DNA from 2 places in the Pantoea agglomerans genome. Region 2 is predicted to be linked to the other one. Evidence: predicted binding sites of a transcription regulator. Region 2 holds the regulator's gene; the other holds the start of a gene.

Region 1 (7,131 bases), 1.2 Mb from region 2:
GCAGCTGGAAGGCAATATTAATCCCTGCGAGCTCTGTCTACAGGCAAAGCCCGTTGTCAACAACCACAAACGTTTTACCTCTGCGCGTCTGGATATTCGCAATATCGACACTGCAGAGGCCTGCAATGGCCTGCGCTGATGGCGTTTATAACAGTGAAAAATAAAGGGCGACCACAGCGCCCTTTATTTTTCTACTCTTCGTCCGGCGAGTAATATTGCACGCCGATTTTAATGCGTTCACGCCCGCTGGCTACGCGATGCCGATTGCTGTCGCGCAGCGAATAGACGCAGCCGCAATACTCCTGCTGATAAAATCGCTCGCGCTTGCTGATTTCGATCATGCGCGCCGATCCGCCGCCTTTACGCCAGTTGTAATCCCAGTAGATCATCTCGGGATAGCGGCTGGCGGCGCGCACGCCGCAGTCGTTGATCTGCTGCATATTTTTCCAGCGCGAAATGCCGAGCGAGCTGGTGATCACCGGAAAGCCATGTTCATGCGCATAGAGCGCGGTGCGCTCAAAGCGCATATCGAAACACATGGTGCAGCGTTCGCCGCGCTCCGGCTCCCACTCCATGCCTTTTGCGCGCTCAAACCAGTTATCGCGATCGTAGTCCGCGTCGACAAAGGGCACGCCGAACTGCTCAGCGAAGCGGATATTCTCCTCTTTGCGCAGCTCATACTCTTTCAACGGATGGATATTGGGGTTATAGAAAAAGATGGTGTAATCGATGCCGGACGCCAGCATCGCCTCCATGACCTCGCCCGAGCAGGGCGCGCAGCAGGAGTGCAACAGGACTTTATTGTGGCCGCCAGGCAGCGGCAGCGGCTTGCGCTGAAGGGACTGAGACATACTAACTCCTTGTCAGACTATGCCGCGAGTGTAGTGTTTCAGGGATGCAGATGCAAAAAAGGCGCTGGCGCGCCCTGTTTTACCACTGCAAAAGCTGTCCGGCGTAGTCCACGTAGTGATGGCCGCCGCGTCCGCGCCAGGCCTCCAGCTGCTGCACCAGCCCTTCGCCGCTCTGCTCGACCGTTACCGGCGCGGACTCACCGCCCATATCGGTTTTCACCCAGCCCGGATGCAGCGACAGCAGCGTCGCGTTATGCTGGTTAATCTGCGGCAGCAGCGCGCGGCTCAGCATATTAAGCGCCGACTTGCTGGCGGAGTAGATCGGCATCGCCGCCGTGTCGTTCTCGTTCAGACTGCCGAGAATGGAGGTGGTGAAGCCGATAACGCCGTTCTGCTTCGCCAGCAGCGGCAGCAGCGCCTCCGCGCAGCGCACCGGCGCGATGGCGTTGGTCAGGAACAGCTGCGCCAGCTCGTCGTCACTGCTCTGCAGCAGGTTCTGATGCGACGGGCCGGAAATACCGGCGTTGATCAGGATCGCATCGAAGGTTTCCTCTTTAAGCCGCGCCGCCAGCTGACGCACCTCCTCCTGATGGGTCATATCCAGCGCGTGCCACTGCGCCTCCGCCTCCGGCGCGCTGCTGCGGTAGGTCGCCGTGACCTGCCACCCTTTGGCCGCCAGCGCCCTGACCACCGCCAGGCCGATGCCGCGCGATGCGCCGATAACTAATGCTTTGCCTGCCATATCCGTTCCTCTCTGATGAAGTGTCTTAAACAGCTTATAGTCGAATGCGTCATTAAGCGCGGCGCGCGCACAAGCGGTTTACGGCGGAGAGTGGGGCGTAAAACTCCCCTCTGTTTCGAGCGGCACGCCGTCGTGATGCGTCATCGCCAGCGAGCTGGCGCTGGCCGGATCGAACAGCGACAGGCTTTCAATCTGATCCACCATTAGCACTTTACGGAACGCCATGGCGTTTTTCGGCTCGGATGTAAGCGTGATGTCGTGCTCGGCGTACCAGCGGCTGTAGTTATGTTCAATCGACATGCTGAGCGTTTTGCTGTCGCGGTAGCCGCTGAGCATCGGGATGATCACGATATTGGCGGTGTTTTCATACTCAAAGGTGGCGGCATGCACCATGCCAATATAGATACGGCGCGACTTGAGGGTAATCCACGCCAGCTCGCCCTCCCGCATGCACTGATAGAGCAGCTGCTCGACGCCGTTGGATTTGGAAAGCTGCTGATAGAGATCCTGGCGTCCGCTGCTGTTCAGGCGCGCGCTCGCCGACCAGTTCGAGCGGTACATACAGAACAGCACCGCGAAGGCGAGCATCACCACCACCGGCGCCTGGATGCCGAGGAAGCTCCAGTTCATAAACTCCATCTGCCAGCGCAGATGTTCGCCGGGCACCAGCTGCAGCGCGTTAGCGAGGCTGGAGACAATCAGCAGCAGCAGCCAGATGATAGCGGTCGCCAGCATCCCCTGCAGTACGAAGATACAGCCGTAGAGCGCCACCAGAAAATAGACATCCCAGCCGAAGCTGCGACGGATTTTAAACCGGCTGGAGAGATCGCGGCTGGTGTACCAGTAGCCGCAGACCATCAGCACCATGAATATCGCCGTACCCATCTTAAACTCCTTTTAGCGTTTCGACGTGGCGGGCGAAATCCTCATGCACTTCCTCACTCAGCACGTTTACCGAAGCGTTGCCGTCCTCATCGATAATGATGCGCTCGCCGTCGGCGATGGAATCATTCAAATCCTGACGTGACATGCCTCTGATAAAGCTTTCCGGGCTGGAAAACAGGGAACGCATAAAGGTAAGCATTGGTGGCGGATCTCCTCTGTGATAAATCAGAAGTATGAAATCGGGACGGCAAACGCGCCAGGCGGATTCGTCTAAAAGTGTTGCGAGTCAGGGAATTAGCGAAGCGGCAGGCGGAGAAAACGCAGCAAAAGTGGGGTTGATGCGGAGCAGAAATCGGATTAAGAAAGGCGTCGGCCAGGCCCGGAACCGACGCCCAGCGCGCGCGTTACAGCGCCTGCGCGCACGCCCAGGCTGAACTCCACGCCCACTGGAAGTTGTAGCCGCCCAGCCAGCCGGTGACGTCCACCACTTCGCCGATAAAATATAATCCCGGCACGTCGCGCGCCTCCATCGTCTTTGAGGAGAGCTGCGTGGTGTCGACGCCGCCCAGCGTCACCTCGGCGGTGCGGTAGCCTTCCGTGCCGTTGGGCTGCACGCGCCACTGATGCAGCGTCTGCGCCAGTTCAGCCTGCTGCTTGCCGTTGAGCTGCTTCAGCGTCACATCGGGCACCTGCCCCATCTCCTGCAATACCTCTACCAGGCGTTTCGGCAGCAGCTTCGCCAGGCTGTTTTTCAGGCTCAGATTTGGATGTGCCTCGCGCTGTACGCTGATGAACGCTTCTATCGAGGTAGCGGGCGAGAGGTTGACGGTAATATGCTCGCCCGGCAGCCAGTAGCTGGAGATTTGCAGCACCGCCGGACCGGACAGGCCGCGGTGGGTGAAGAGCATCGCCTCTTTAAACAGCGTGCCGTCCTGCGCTTCAATGGTGGTATCGATGGCGACGCCGGAGAGCGTCTGTAGCCGCTCCAGCAGCGGCTTATGCAGGGTAAAGGGCACCAGCGCGGCGCGGGTCGGATAGACCTTCAGGCCGAACTGCTCGGCGATCTTATAACCGAACGGCGTGGCGCCAAGGCCGGGCATAGAGAGCCCGCCGCTGGCGATCACCAGCTTTTCCGCCTGCACCGTCGCGCCGTTGAGCTGCAGCCGGTAGCCCGAGGCGTCGCGCGCCACGCTCAGCACCTCGCTGCGCAGGCGCAGCGTCACCTCGCCCTTCTCGCACTCCGCCATCAGCATATCGACAATCTGCGCCGCCGAGTCGTCGCAGAAAAGCTGGCCCAGCGTCTTTTCGTGGTACGCAATCTTGTGGCGATTAACCAGCTCGATAAAATCCCACTGGGTGTAGCGCGCCAGCGCTGATTTGCAGAAGTGCGGGTTGTGCGACAGGTAGGCGGCGGGTTCGGTGTACATATTGGTAAAGTTGCAGCGCCCGCCGCCTGACATCAGGATCTTACGCCCGGGCTTTTTGCCGTTATCCAGCAACAGCACGCGGCGGCCTCGCTGACCGGCCTGCGCCGCGCAAAACAGTCCCGCCGCGCCGGCGCCGATAATAATAACGTCAAACTTTTCCACTGCCTTCGCCCCGCTTTTTTAAGAGGCGCTGATTGTAGAGGTCTGCTCTGCATGACGCCAGCGCCAAAAATTTGTCGTAATTATGTCATAATGTAAACGACTAATTTTAAGGCAGTTTTAGGTGCACTCAGTCAACTTTTGACATTCTTAAGTCAAAACAAGGCTATATTTTGCTTTCCCATACCCTGCGTTGTCGCAGATAATGCGCCGCGCTCATGTCCTCAAAATGGCGTAATGTGTATGCTACATTTGTTCGCTGGTCTTGACCTCAGTACCGGCCTGTTATTGGTTCTTGCCCTGCTGTTTGTATTGTTTTACGAAGCAATCAACGGCTTTCACGACACGGCCAACGCAGTTGCGACGGTTATCTATACTCGTGCCATGCGCGCGCAGTTAGCTGTAGTAATGGCAGGCGTGTTCAACTTCCTCGGCGTGCTGCTCGGTGGTTTAAGCGTTGCTTACGCCATTGTGCATATGCTTCCTACCGATCTGTTATTAAACGTTGGCTCCACGCACGGCCTGGCAATGGTCTTCTCCATGCTGCTGGCGGCGATTATCTGGAACCTCGGCACCTGGTATCTCGGTCTGCCGGCCTCCAGTTCGCATACGCTGATTGGCGCGATTATCGGCATCGGCCTGACCAACGCGCTGATGACCGGCACCTCGGTGATCGACGCGCTTAATATCCCTAAAGTGATAAACATCTTCCTGTCGCTGATCCTGTCACCGATTGTCGGTCTGATTATCGCGGGCGGCCTGATTTTCCTGCTGCGTCGCTACTGGAGCGGCACGAAAAAGCGCGCGCGTATCCATATGACGCCGGCTGACCGCGAGAAGATCGACGGCAAGAAAAAGCCGCCGTTCTGGACGCGTATCGCGCTGATTGTCTCCGCTATCGGCGTCAGCTATTCACACGGCGCTAACGATGGTCAGAAAGGCATTGGCCTGATTATGCTGGTGCTGATCGGCGTCGCGCCGGCAGGCTTCGTGGTTAATATGAACGCCAGCGGCTACGACATCACGCGTACGCGCGACGCGGTCAATCACCTCGAGCAGTATTATCAGCAGCATAGCGAGGCGCTGACGCACATCATTCAGATGGCACCGCCTGCGCTGCCGACACCGGAAGAGACGCCGTCTGGCCCGAAAGAGTTCCACTGCGACAGCGCCCGTGCGCTGCAGGCGGTTCAGCGCGCGCAGAGCCTGCTGAACAACAACCTGCAAAGCTACGAGCAGCTTAGCGTGGAGCAACGCAGCCAGATGCGTCGTCTGCTGCTGTGCATCGCCGATACCGCCGATAAGGCGGCCAAGCTGCCGGAAACCAGCGCCGACGATAAACGCTTCCTCGGCAAGCTGAAAACCGATCTGCTGGGCACCATCGAGTATGCGCCGGTGTGGATCATTATGGCGGTCGCGCTGGCGCTCGGCATCGGCACCATGATCGGCTGGCGTCGCGTCGCGACCACCATCGGCGAGAAGATTGGTAAAAAAGGCATGACCTACGCGCAGGGCATGTCGGCGCAGGTGACTGCGGCGGTTTCAATCGGCATCGCCAGCTACACGGGCATGCCGGTTTCGACCACGCATATTCTGTCGTCGTCGGTCGCAGGCACCATGCTGGTGGACGGCGGCGGGCTGCAGAGCCGCACCATCAAGAATATCGCCATGGCGTGGGTCTTTACGCTGCCGGTCTGTATTCTGCTGTCGGGCAGCCTCTACTGGCTGGCGCTGAAGCTGGTGTAAAACACGCAAATATCAAGGGCGACGCAGGTCGCCCTTTTTATTTCTAGTGCCAGATCGCCAGACAAATCAGACTGAGGATCACCAACCCGCATAGCGCGCTGGTCAGGATAAACTGACCGCGCACCCGCTCGCAGCGACGAATAAATTCGTCATCATGATGGTCGAGATAGCGTTTCGCCCAGATATAACGCACCAGCCGCACCTGTTTGCTCGGCTGACCGTGCGAGGTAAAGAAGCCTGCCCCGTCAACATACTGATAGAGTAAGGGATCGCAGCCTCGCAGCACCGCCAGCAGCGCGCGCAAAGAAGAAAAGTAGCGCGCCATATTCACAATACACACCACACAAAGAGCCCAGAAAAGCGCGATAGTGCTGATCATATTTCCCTCCCGGCTGGAGCCGCGGAGACAGGCTGGAGCGCGGCTGCGCTTCATGCTCCACGGGAAAAAGCCGACCACTGAATGACCCGAACAGATCTGTTTTTTTTGACAAGATTACGCGGTCGGCACCCGAGAAGTACCACCGTTAATTTGTAGTGTAGGAGAAGTTTTTAACTCTTTTCCAGCGAGGATTTTCGTTCGCCGCGAGCGAAAAGGCGCTAAGCCTTGATCTTATTCACAACCGAAGCGTATGCAGCAGCATTTGTTACCCGTCGCCGCTATACTAAAGGCATAACAACTATCTGTCGGGAACACCGACAGAACACCTGGTGACAAATATCGCCCGTTCGCGTAAAGGATTGCGCAGGCAATGACGCGAGAGGAAGACAGGTCGCCATCCTGAATCTTGTGAAAGGAGTTATATCATGGCTTATAAACATATCCTGATTGCGGTAGACCTTTCTCCCGAAAGCCAGCTGCTGGTGGATAAAGCCGTCTCGCTGGCGCGCCCCTATGACGCCAAAATTTCGCTGATTCACGTCGATGTGAACTATTCCGATCTCTACACCGGCCTGATAGACGTCAACCTGGGCGATATGCAGAAGCGTATCTCGGAAGAGACCCATACTGCGCTGCGCGGACTGTCGGATGCGGCAGGCTATCCCATCAGCGAGACCCTGAGCGGCAGCGGCGATCTTGGCCAGGTGCTGGTCGATGCGATCAAAAAATATGACGTGGATTTAGTGGTGTGCGGCCACCATCAGGATTTCTGGAGCAAGCTGATGTCATCAGCGCGCCAGCTGATTAACACCGTGCATATCGATATGCTGATCGTCCCGCTGCGCGACGCGGATGACGAATAACCGCCGAGAAAAGCCGGCGCGTGCCGGCTTTTTTTCGCCGCGCCGGCAGCCCGCGTTATAGCCAGATGCTTTATTGATT
Region 2 (7,131 bases):
ACGGGTCATCAGCCCGTTTTGCGTCTGCGACAGTACGCCGAGGCGCGGCGTCTGGTGATAGAGCGCCAGGCAGATGGCGTCGAGCAGCGTGGTTTTGCCTGCGCCGGTTGCGCCGGTAATGGCGAACAGGCCGTTACTGGCGAAGGGCTCGGTGCGAAAGTCGATAAACCATTCGCCTTTCAGCGCGTTCAGGTTTTTAAAGCGCAGCGTGAGAATTTTCATTCGCTCTCCTCCAGCGAGGCGAGGGTTGAGCGGAACAGGGCGCTGAGGCGCGCATGCTGAGGCGCATCGATATCCTCCGCCAGCGCGATGCGGCGGGCGAAGACCTCTTCCACTTTCAGTTCGCTCAGGGTTTCGTTTTTCAGCTGCGCCAGGCTGTGCTGGCGCTGTTCGCGACTGCGGCGCAGCAGCAGCACTTCAACCGGCAGCCCGGCGGTCAGCGCTTCGACCCGACGCTGCAGATCGCTGAGAAATTCCTGGGTGGTAACCTCAATATCGAGCCATACCGGCTTTTCACCCTGATGGTCGGCGAAGGGAGCCAGCTGCGCCTCGATCTCTGCCAGCGAGCCTTTTAGCATCTTCATCGGCTGAAACTGCGGAACAGGCAGCGGCGTTACGGCGCGCAGGCCGCGGGTGTCCAGCTCCAGCAGGAAGACGCTTTTCTCGCTGCCGAGCTCGTCGAAGCTGAGCGGAATCGGCGAACCGCTGTAGCGGATATGGTCGCTGTTGGCGACGCGCTGAGCGCGATGGATATGGCCCAGCGCCACGTAGTCGACGTCGGGAAAAGCCGACGCGGGAAAGGCGTCGAGCGTGCCGATATAGATATCGCGCACCGAATCGCTTTTGCTGACGCCGACGGTGGTAAGGTGGCCGGTGGCGATCACCGGCAGCGCCAGCGGATGCGCGCGCGCCGCGTCAACGCTGCGCTGGTAGTGGGCGGCAATCGCCTCCAGCAGGCTCTGCTGCTTCTCACGCCCCGACTGGCCCGCCCGGCTGCGCAGAATATCGCGCGGCCGCAGGTAGGGAATGGCGCAGAGCAGCGCGCCCGGTTCGCCGGCGCGGTCGCGCAGCAGCAGCAGGTTATGATCCGCCTGCGGCGTGGTGATCACCTGAGTATTCAGGCAGGCGAGCAGGGCGCGCGACTCGTTAAGCGTGGCGACCGAGTCGTGGTTGCCCGCCAGCACCACCAGCTGGCAGCCGGTCGGCTGCAGCGCCACCACGAAACGGTTAAAGAGTTCGCGCGCGTAGCTCGGCGGCGTGCCGCTGTCGAAAAGATCGCCCGCGACGATCAGCGCATCGACCTGATGCTCCTCAATACGCGCCAGCAGCCAGTCGAGAAAGGCCTGGTGCTCGGCCGCCCGGCTCTTGTTATAAAAAAACTGACCGAGGTGCCAGTCCGCGGTATGAATGATGCGCATAAAACTCCCTGCCGTAACGATTTGCCGGACGATTATACCGGCTATGGCGCAAAAGCGAAAAAAGCCGCGCCGGCTGTCATAAAGCAGTGTTAACGCGCTGATTAAGCGGCTATGTTTTTCATAAAAGTGTCATAAATCTGACGCATAATGGCGCCGCATATAACGGTGACAGCAGTCACATCAGCAGGAGTTACAATGGCTAAGCGCATTTTGGTTGTGGAAGATGAAGCCCCTATCCGTGAAATGTTGTGCTTCGTGCTGGAGCAGAACGACTACCAGCCTATCGAGGCGGAGGATTATGACAGCGCGATAGGGAAACTGATTGAGCCCTGGCCAGATCTTATTCTGCTGGACTGGATGTTGCCGGGCGGCAGCGGTATTCAGTTTATCAAGCACCTCAAGCGCGAAGCCCTGACGCGCGATATTCCGGTGATGATGCTGACGGCGCGCGGCGAAGAGGAAGATCGCGTACGCGGTCTGGAGGTGGGCGCCGATGACTACATCACCAAGCCTTTCTCGCCGAAAGAGCTGATGGCGCGCATCAAAGCGGTGATGCGCCGCATTTCGCCGATGGCGGTGGAGGAGGTCATCGAGATGCAGGGGCTGAGCCTCGACCCCTCGTCGCACCGCGTGATGTCGGCCTCGACGCCGCTGGAGATGGGCCCGACCGAATATAAGCTGCTGCACTTCTTTATGACCCACCCCGAGCGCGTTTACAGCCGCGAGCAGCTGCTGAACCACGTCTGGGGCACCAATGTCTATGTGGAAGATCGCACCGTCGACGTGCATATTCGCCGCTTACGTAAGGCGCTGGAGGTGTCCGGCCACGATCGCATGGTTCAAACCGTTCGCGGAACGGGGTATCGTTTCTCCGCCCGCTACTAAACGGAGCCTTTACCGTGCTGGAACGACTCTCCTGGAAGAGACTGCTTTCCGAGCTGGCGCTGGCCTGCCTGCCGGCGCTGATTATCGGTTTAATTTTCGGCTATCTGCCCTGGCTGCTGCTGGCCAGCGTGCTGGGGGTGCTGCTGTGGCATTTCTATAATCTGATGCGGCTGTCGCACTGGCTGTGGGTGGATCGCACCATGACGCCGCCCACCGGACGGGCGAGCTGGGAGCCGCTGTTTTACGGGCTCTATCAGATGCAGCTGCGCAACCGGCGGCGGCGGCGCGAGCTGGGTAACCTGATCAAGCGCTTTCGCAGCGGCGCAGAGACGCTGCCCGACGCGGTGGTGCTCACCACGGAAGAGGGGGCGATTTTCTGGTGTAATGGCCTGGCGCAGCAGCATCTTGGCCTGCGCTGGCCGGAAGATAACGGCCAGAACATCCTCAACCTGCTGCGCTACCCTGAATTCTCCCGCTATATTCGCCAGCGCGATTTCAACAAGCCGCTCACCCTGATCCTCAATAACCAGCACCATATGGAGTTTCGCATCATGCCCTACAGCGAAGGGCAGTGGCTGATGGTGGCGCGCGACGTGACGCAGATGCACCAGCTGGAGGGGGCGCGCCGCAACTTCTTCGCCAACGTCAGTCACGAGCTGCGCACGCCGCTGACGGTGTTGCAGGGCTATCTGGAGATGATGAACGACTCGGTGATGAACGAGCGCTCGCGCGGCAAGGCGCTGCAGACTATGCAGGAGCAGACGCGCCGCATGGACAGCCTGGTGCGCCAGCTGCTGACGCTGTCGCGCATTGAGGCCGCGCCGGCTCTCGACATGAAAGAGACGGTGGATGTGCCGATGATGCTGCATCTGCTGCAGCGCGAAGCGGAGACGCTGAGCAGCGGCCGCCATGAGATCCATTTCCATACCGATCCCCATCTCAAGGTGCTCGGCGATGACGATCAGCTGCGCAGCGCCCTCTCTAACCTGGTCTATAACGCGGTAAACCATACGCCAGAGGGCACGCGCATCGATATCAGCTGGCTGCGCAGCCGCCAGGGCGCACAGTTCAGGGTATGCGACAACGGGCCGGGCATTCCGGCGGAGCATCTGCCGCGCCTGACGGAGCGCTTCTACCGCGTAGATAAGGCGCGCTCGCGCGCCACCGGCGGCAGCGGGCTGGGGCTGGCGATCGTCAAGCACGCCCTCAGCCACCATAATGCGCGGCTGGAGATCACCAGCATTCCCAATAAAGAGACCTGCTTCACCTTTACGCTGCCGTCGAGGTTGATCGTCAGCGCGGGATTGCAGGAGAATGCCGTCCATTAACCGTTAATGGAACCTCTCATGCGCGCCTTGCTGCTGTTGCTCTCACTCTTCTCGCCCGCGCTGACGCTGGCGGCGGCGCCTCAGCCTGCCATGCTCACCGGCAACCTCAGCAGCGTCGGCTCTGACACTCTGGGGACGCTGATGATGCTGTGGAGCGAAGATTTCAGCGCGCAGGCCCCTGGCGTCAATCTGCAGGTGCAGGCCTCTGGCTCTTCCACCGCGCCAACCGCGCTGGCGGCGGGCGCCGCGCAGCTCGGGCCGATGAGCCGCCCTATGCAGGCGGAGGAGCGACAAACCTTTCAGGCGCGCTACGGCTACGCGCCGCTCGCCGTGCCGGTGGCGCTCGACGCGCTGGTGGTGGTGGTGAATCAGCGCAACCCGCTGACGCAGATCGACGCGCGCCAGCTCGACGCTATTTTTTCCGTGACGCGCCTGTGCGGCGGGCCGCAGGTGCCGACTCGCTGGGGCGATATGGGCGTGCGCCAGCCCGACTGGGCACGGCGGCCGATTCAGCGCTACGGGCGCAACTCCGCCTCGGGCACCTGGGGCTTCTTCAAGCAGCAGGCGCTGTGCAACGGCGATTTTCGCGCCGACGTGGCTGAGTTTCCCGGCTCGGCCGCCGTGGTGCAGGCGGTCGCCGCCAATCCGCGCAGCATCGGCTACGCCAGCTTCGGCTTTCATCTCAGCGGCGTGAAGATGCTCGCCGTGGCCGACGGCCAGCGCGCGGCGGTAGCGCCGGACGCTGACTCTATCCGCAGCGGCCGCTATCCCTGGGCGCGCCCGCTCTATATCTACGTAAATAAGCCCCCAGGCAAGCCGCTGCCGCCGCTGGTTGACGCCTTTCTGCACCAGGTATTGTCGCCGCAGGGACAGCGTCGCGTCAGCGAAGCAGGCTATCTGCCGCTGTCGACGGCGCAGCGAGAGCAGGCGCTGGCTGCCATAGAAGCGAAGTAAACGCTAACGTGAATTTTTTTCAACTCTACTGAAATTTCTTCTGTTGCAGAAGCGTCGCGCGCGTGCCACTCTGTCCGCAGACGTTTAGCCATCCAGATGGCTACATATAACAGAGTGAAATTATTCCCTGTCGTGATTAACGACAGCGATCAGGAGTAGAAAATGACCGCACAGACCGCCCCGTTCCGCGCCGATACCGTCGGCAGCTTCCTGCGTCCCGCCGCCATTAAAAATGCGCGCGAGCAGTATGCCGCCGGGCAGATTGATAAAACCCAGCTGACCCGTATCGAAGACGAAGCGATCCGCGACGTCGTCAGCAAGCAGATCGCTAATGGCCTGCAGGTCGTGACCGACGGCGAGTTCCGCCGCGCCTGGTGGCACTTCGACTTTTTCGGCGGCCTGGAGGGCGTTGAGCTGTTCGAAGCCGAGCAGGGCATTCAGTTCAACGGGGTGCAGACCAAAGCGCACGGCGTGCGCGTGGTGGGCAAACTGGGCTTCCGCGATCACCCGATGCTGGAACATTTTCGCTTCCTGCAGAGCATCGCGGGCGATGCGGTGCCGAAGATGACCATTCCCAGCCCGAGCGTGCTGCACTTCCGCGGCGGCCGTAAAGTGATCGACGAAAACGTCTATCCCGACCTGGCGGACTACTTCGACGATCTGGCCGAAACCTATAAAACGGCAATCAAAGCCTTTTACGATGCGGGCTGCCGCTATCTGCAGCTGGACGACACCGTCTGGGCCTACCTCTGTTCAGAAGATCAGAAGCGTCAAATCCGCGAGCGCGGCGATGATCCCGAGCAGCTGGCGCGCACCTATGCCCGCGTGCTGAACAAGGCGCTGGAGGGCAAGCCGGCCGATCTTACCGTGGGCCTGCACGTCTGCCGCGGCAACTTCCGCTCTACCTGGATCTCTGAAGGCGGCTATGAGCCGGTGGCGGAGATCCTGTTCGGCGGCGTCAATATCGACGCTTTCTTCCTGGAGTATGATAACGAGCGCTCTGGCGGCTTCGAGCCTCTGCGCTTTATTAAGCCTGGGCATCAAAAAGTGGTGCTGGGCCTGGTGACCACCAAAAACGGCGAGCTGGAAGATCCGGCGCAGGTGAAGGCGCGCCTGCAGGAAGCGGCGAAGTTCGTCAGCCTGGACCAGATCTGCCTTAGCCCGCAGTGCGGCTTCGCCTCTACCGAAGAGGGCAACAGCCTGAGCGAAGAGCAGCAGTGGGCGAAGATTCGCCTGGTGGTCGATATCGCCAGCCAGGTGTGGTAATGCTGTAAACTTGTGCAAACAGGCGCGTAAAACGCGCCTTTTGTGCACCATGACGCGCACTTACGCTGAAATTTCTCACGCGATGGAGAAAAAATAAGCACATCATCTGATGCCCTGCGGAGATATATCCGAGATATTCACTGCTTTCTGCCTGTTTTCCGCCATAACCTTCTGGTTTTCCGATCCCGTATTGCCTTTCTCCGCTATAAACGTTCTACTTACGGCCGTTGTCGTATCATCCCACTTGTGAACAGAACAAAAGCAGCGTAATTCACCTGCGCGACACGATTAAGGCAAGCACAATGCGCTGGCATCGTGCGCTAAGTCGTTGTCAACGCGCGGTCTGGGGACAACATAAACCCAACTTCCACCGCAACACTCGTTACAGGCAATACAGTTGTATGACACATCGTTTAACCTCGAAGGATATCCTCGCGCTGGGCTTTATGACGTTCGCCCTGTTTGTTGGCGCGGGTAACATTATTTTCCCGCCGATGGTCGGTATTCAGTCTGGCGAACACGTCTGGACGGCCGCTATTGGCTTCCTGCTGACCGCCGTGGGTTTGCCGGTGATGACCGTTATCGCGCTGGCGCGCGTCGGCGGTGGCGTTGACGCGCTTAGCACCCCGATCGGCAAGGGCGCTGGCCTGCTGCTGGCGACCGTCTGCTATCTGGCGGTCGGCCCGCTGTTCGCCACGCCGCGCACCGCGACCGTGTCGTTCGAAATGGGCATCGCGCCGCTCACCGGTGACGGTGCGCTGCCGCTGTTTATCTACAGCTTTATCTATTTCGTGCTGGTGATTGGCGTGTCGCTCTATCCCGGCAAGCTGCTGGATACCGTGGGCCACTTCCTTGCGCCGCTGAAAATCGTCGCGCTGACGGTGCTTGGCATCGCGGCGCTGATCTGGCCGGCGGGCACTGTCGCGCCTGCTACCGTAGATTATCAGCGTGCCGCCTTCTCCAGCGGCTTCGTCAACGGCTATCTCACGATGGATACCCTGGGCGCGCTGGTGTTCGGTATCGTTATCGTTAACGCGGCGCGCTCGCGCGGCGTTGAGAGCGCCAGCCTGCTGACGCGCTATACCGTGATGGCTGGCCTGATCGCCGGCGTCGGCCTGACGCTGGTCTATCTCAGCCTGTTCAAGCTCGGCAACGGCAGCGGCGCGCTGGTGGAGCAGAGCGCGAACGGCGCGGCGATCCTGCATGCCTACGTGCAGCAGACCTTCGGCGGGATGGGCAGCTTCTTCCTGGCGGCGCTGATTTTCGTTGCCTGCATGGTA

What was found. The regulator PhoB, encoded in region 2, activates phosphate uptake and scavenging genes when phosphate is short. The targets are predictions, from matches to a motif close to CTGTCATAAAACTGNCNNAT.
Region 1: pitA (inorganic phosphate transporter PitA) is a predicted target of PhoB. The motif match lies at 4,139-4,158, and genes of this name have one in related genera.

The regions. Positions count from the first base shown of each region.
Region 1 covers NZ_CP083809.1:180,688-187,818, reverse strand. Annotated here, with positions in the region: gene LB453_RS03305 (helix-turn-helix domain-containing protein) at 1-139, shown strand, start outside; gene LB453_RS03300 (epoxyqueuosine reductase QueH) at 192-851, opposite strand; gene LB453_RS03295 (SDR family oxidoreductase) at 931-1,593, opposite strand; gene LB453_RS03290 (hypothetical protein) at 1,672-2,478, opposite strand; gene LB453_RS03285 (hypothetical protein) at 2,480-2,677, opposite strand; gene LB453_RS03280 (NAD(P)/FAD-dependent oxidoreductase) at 2,883-4,067, opposite strand; gene pitA (inorganic phosphate transporter PitA) at 4,308-5,810, shown strand; gene uspB (universal stress protein UspB) at 5,854-6,189, opposite strand; gene uspA (universal stress protein UspA) at 6,615-7,052, shown strand.
Region 2 covers NZ_CP083809.1:3,061,062-3,068,192, reverse strand. Annotated here, with positions in the region: gene LB453_RS17480 (AAA family ATPase) at 1-222, opposite strand, end outside; gene sbcD (exonuclease subunit SbcD) at 219-1,418, opposite strand; gene phoB (phosphate response regulator transcription factor PhoB) at 1,614-2,303, shown strand; gene phoR (phosphate regulon sensor histidine kinase PhoR) at 2,318-3,631, shown strand; gene LB453_RS17460 (PstS family phosphate ABC transporter substrate-binding protein) at 3,650-4,585, shown strand; gene LB453_RS17450 (cobalamin-independent methionine synthase II family protein) at 4,748-5,851, shown strand; gene brnQ (branched-chain amino acid transporter carrier protein BrnQ) at 6,253-7,131, shown strand, end outside.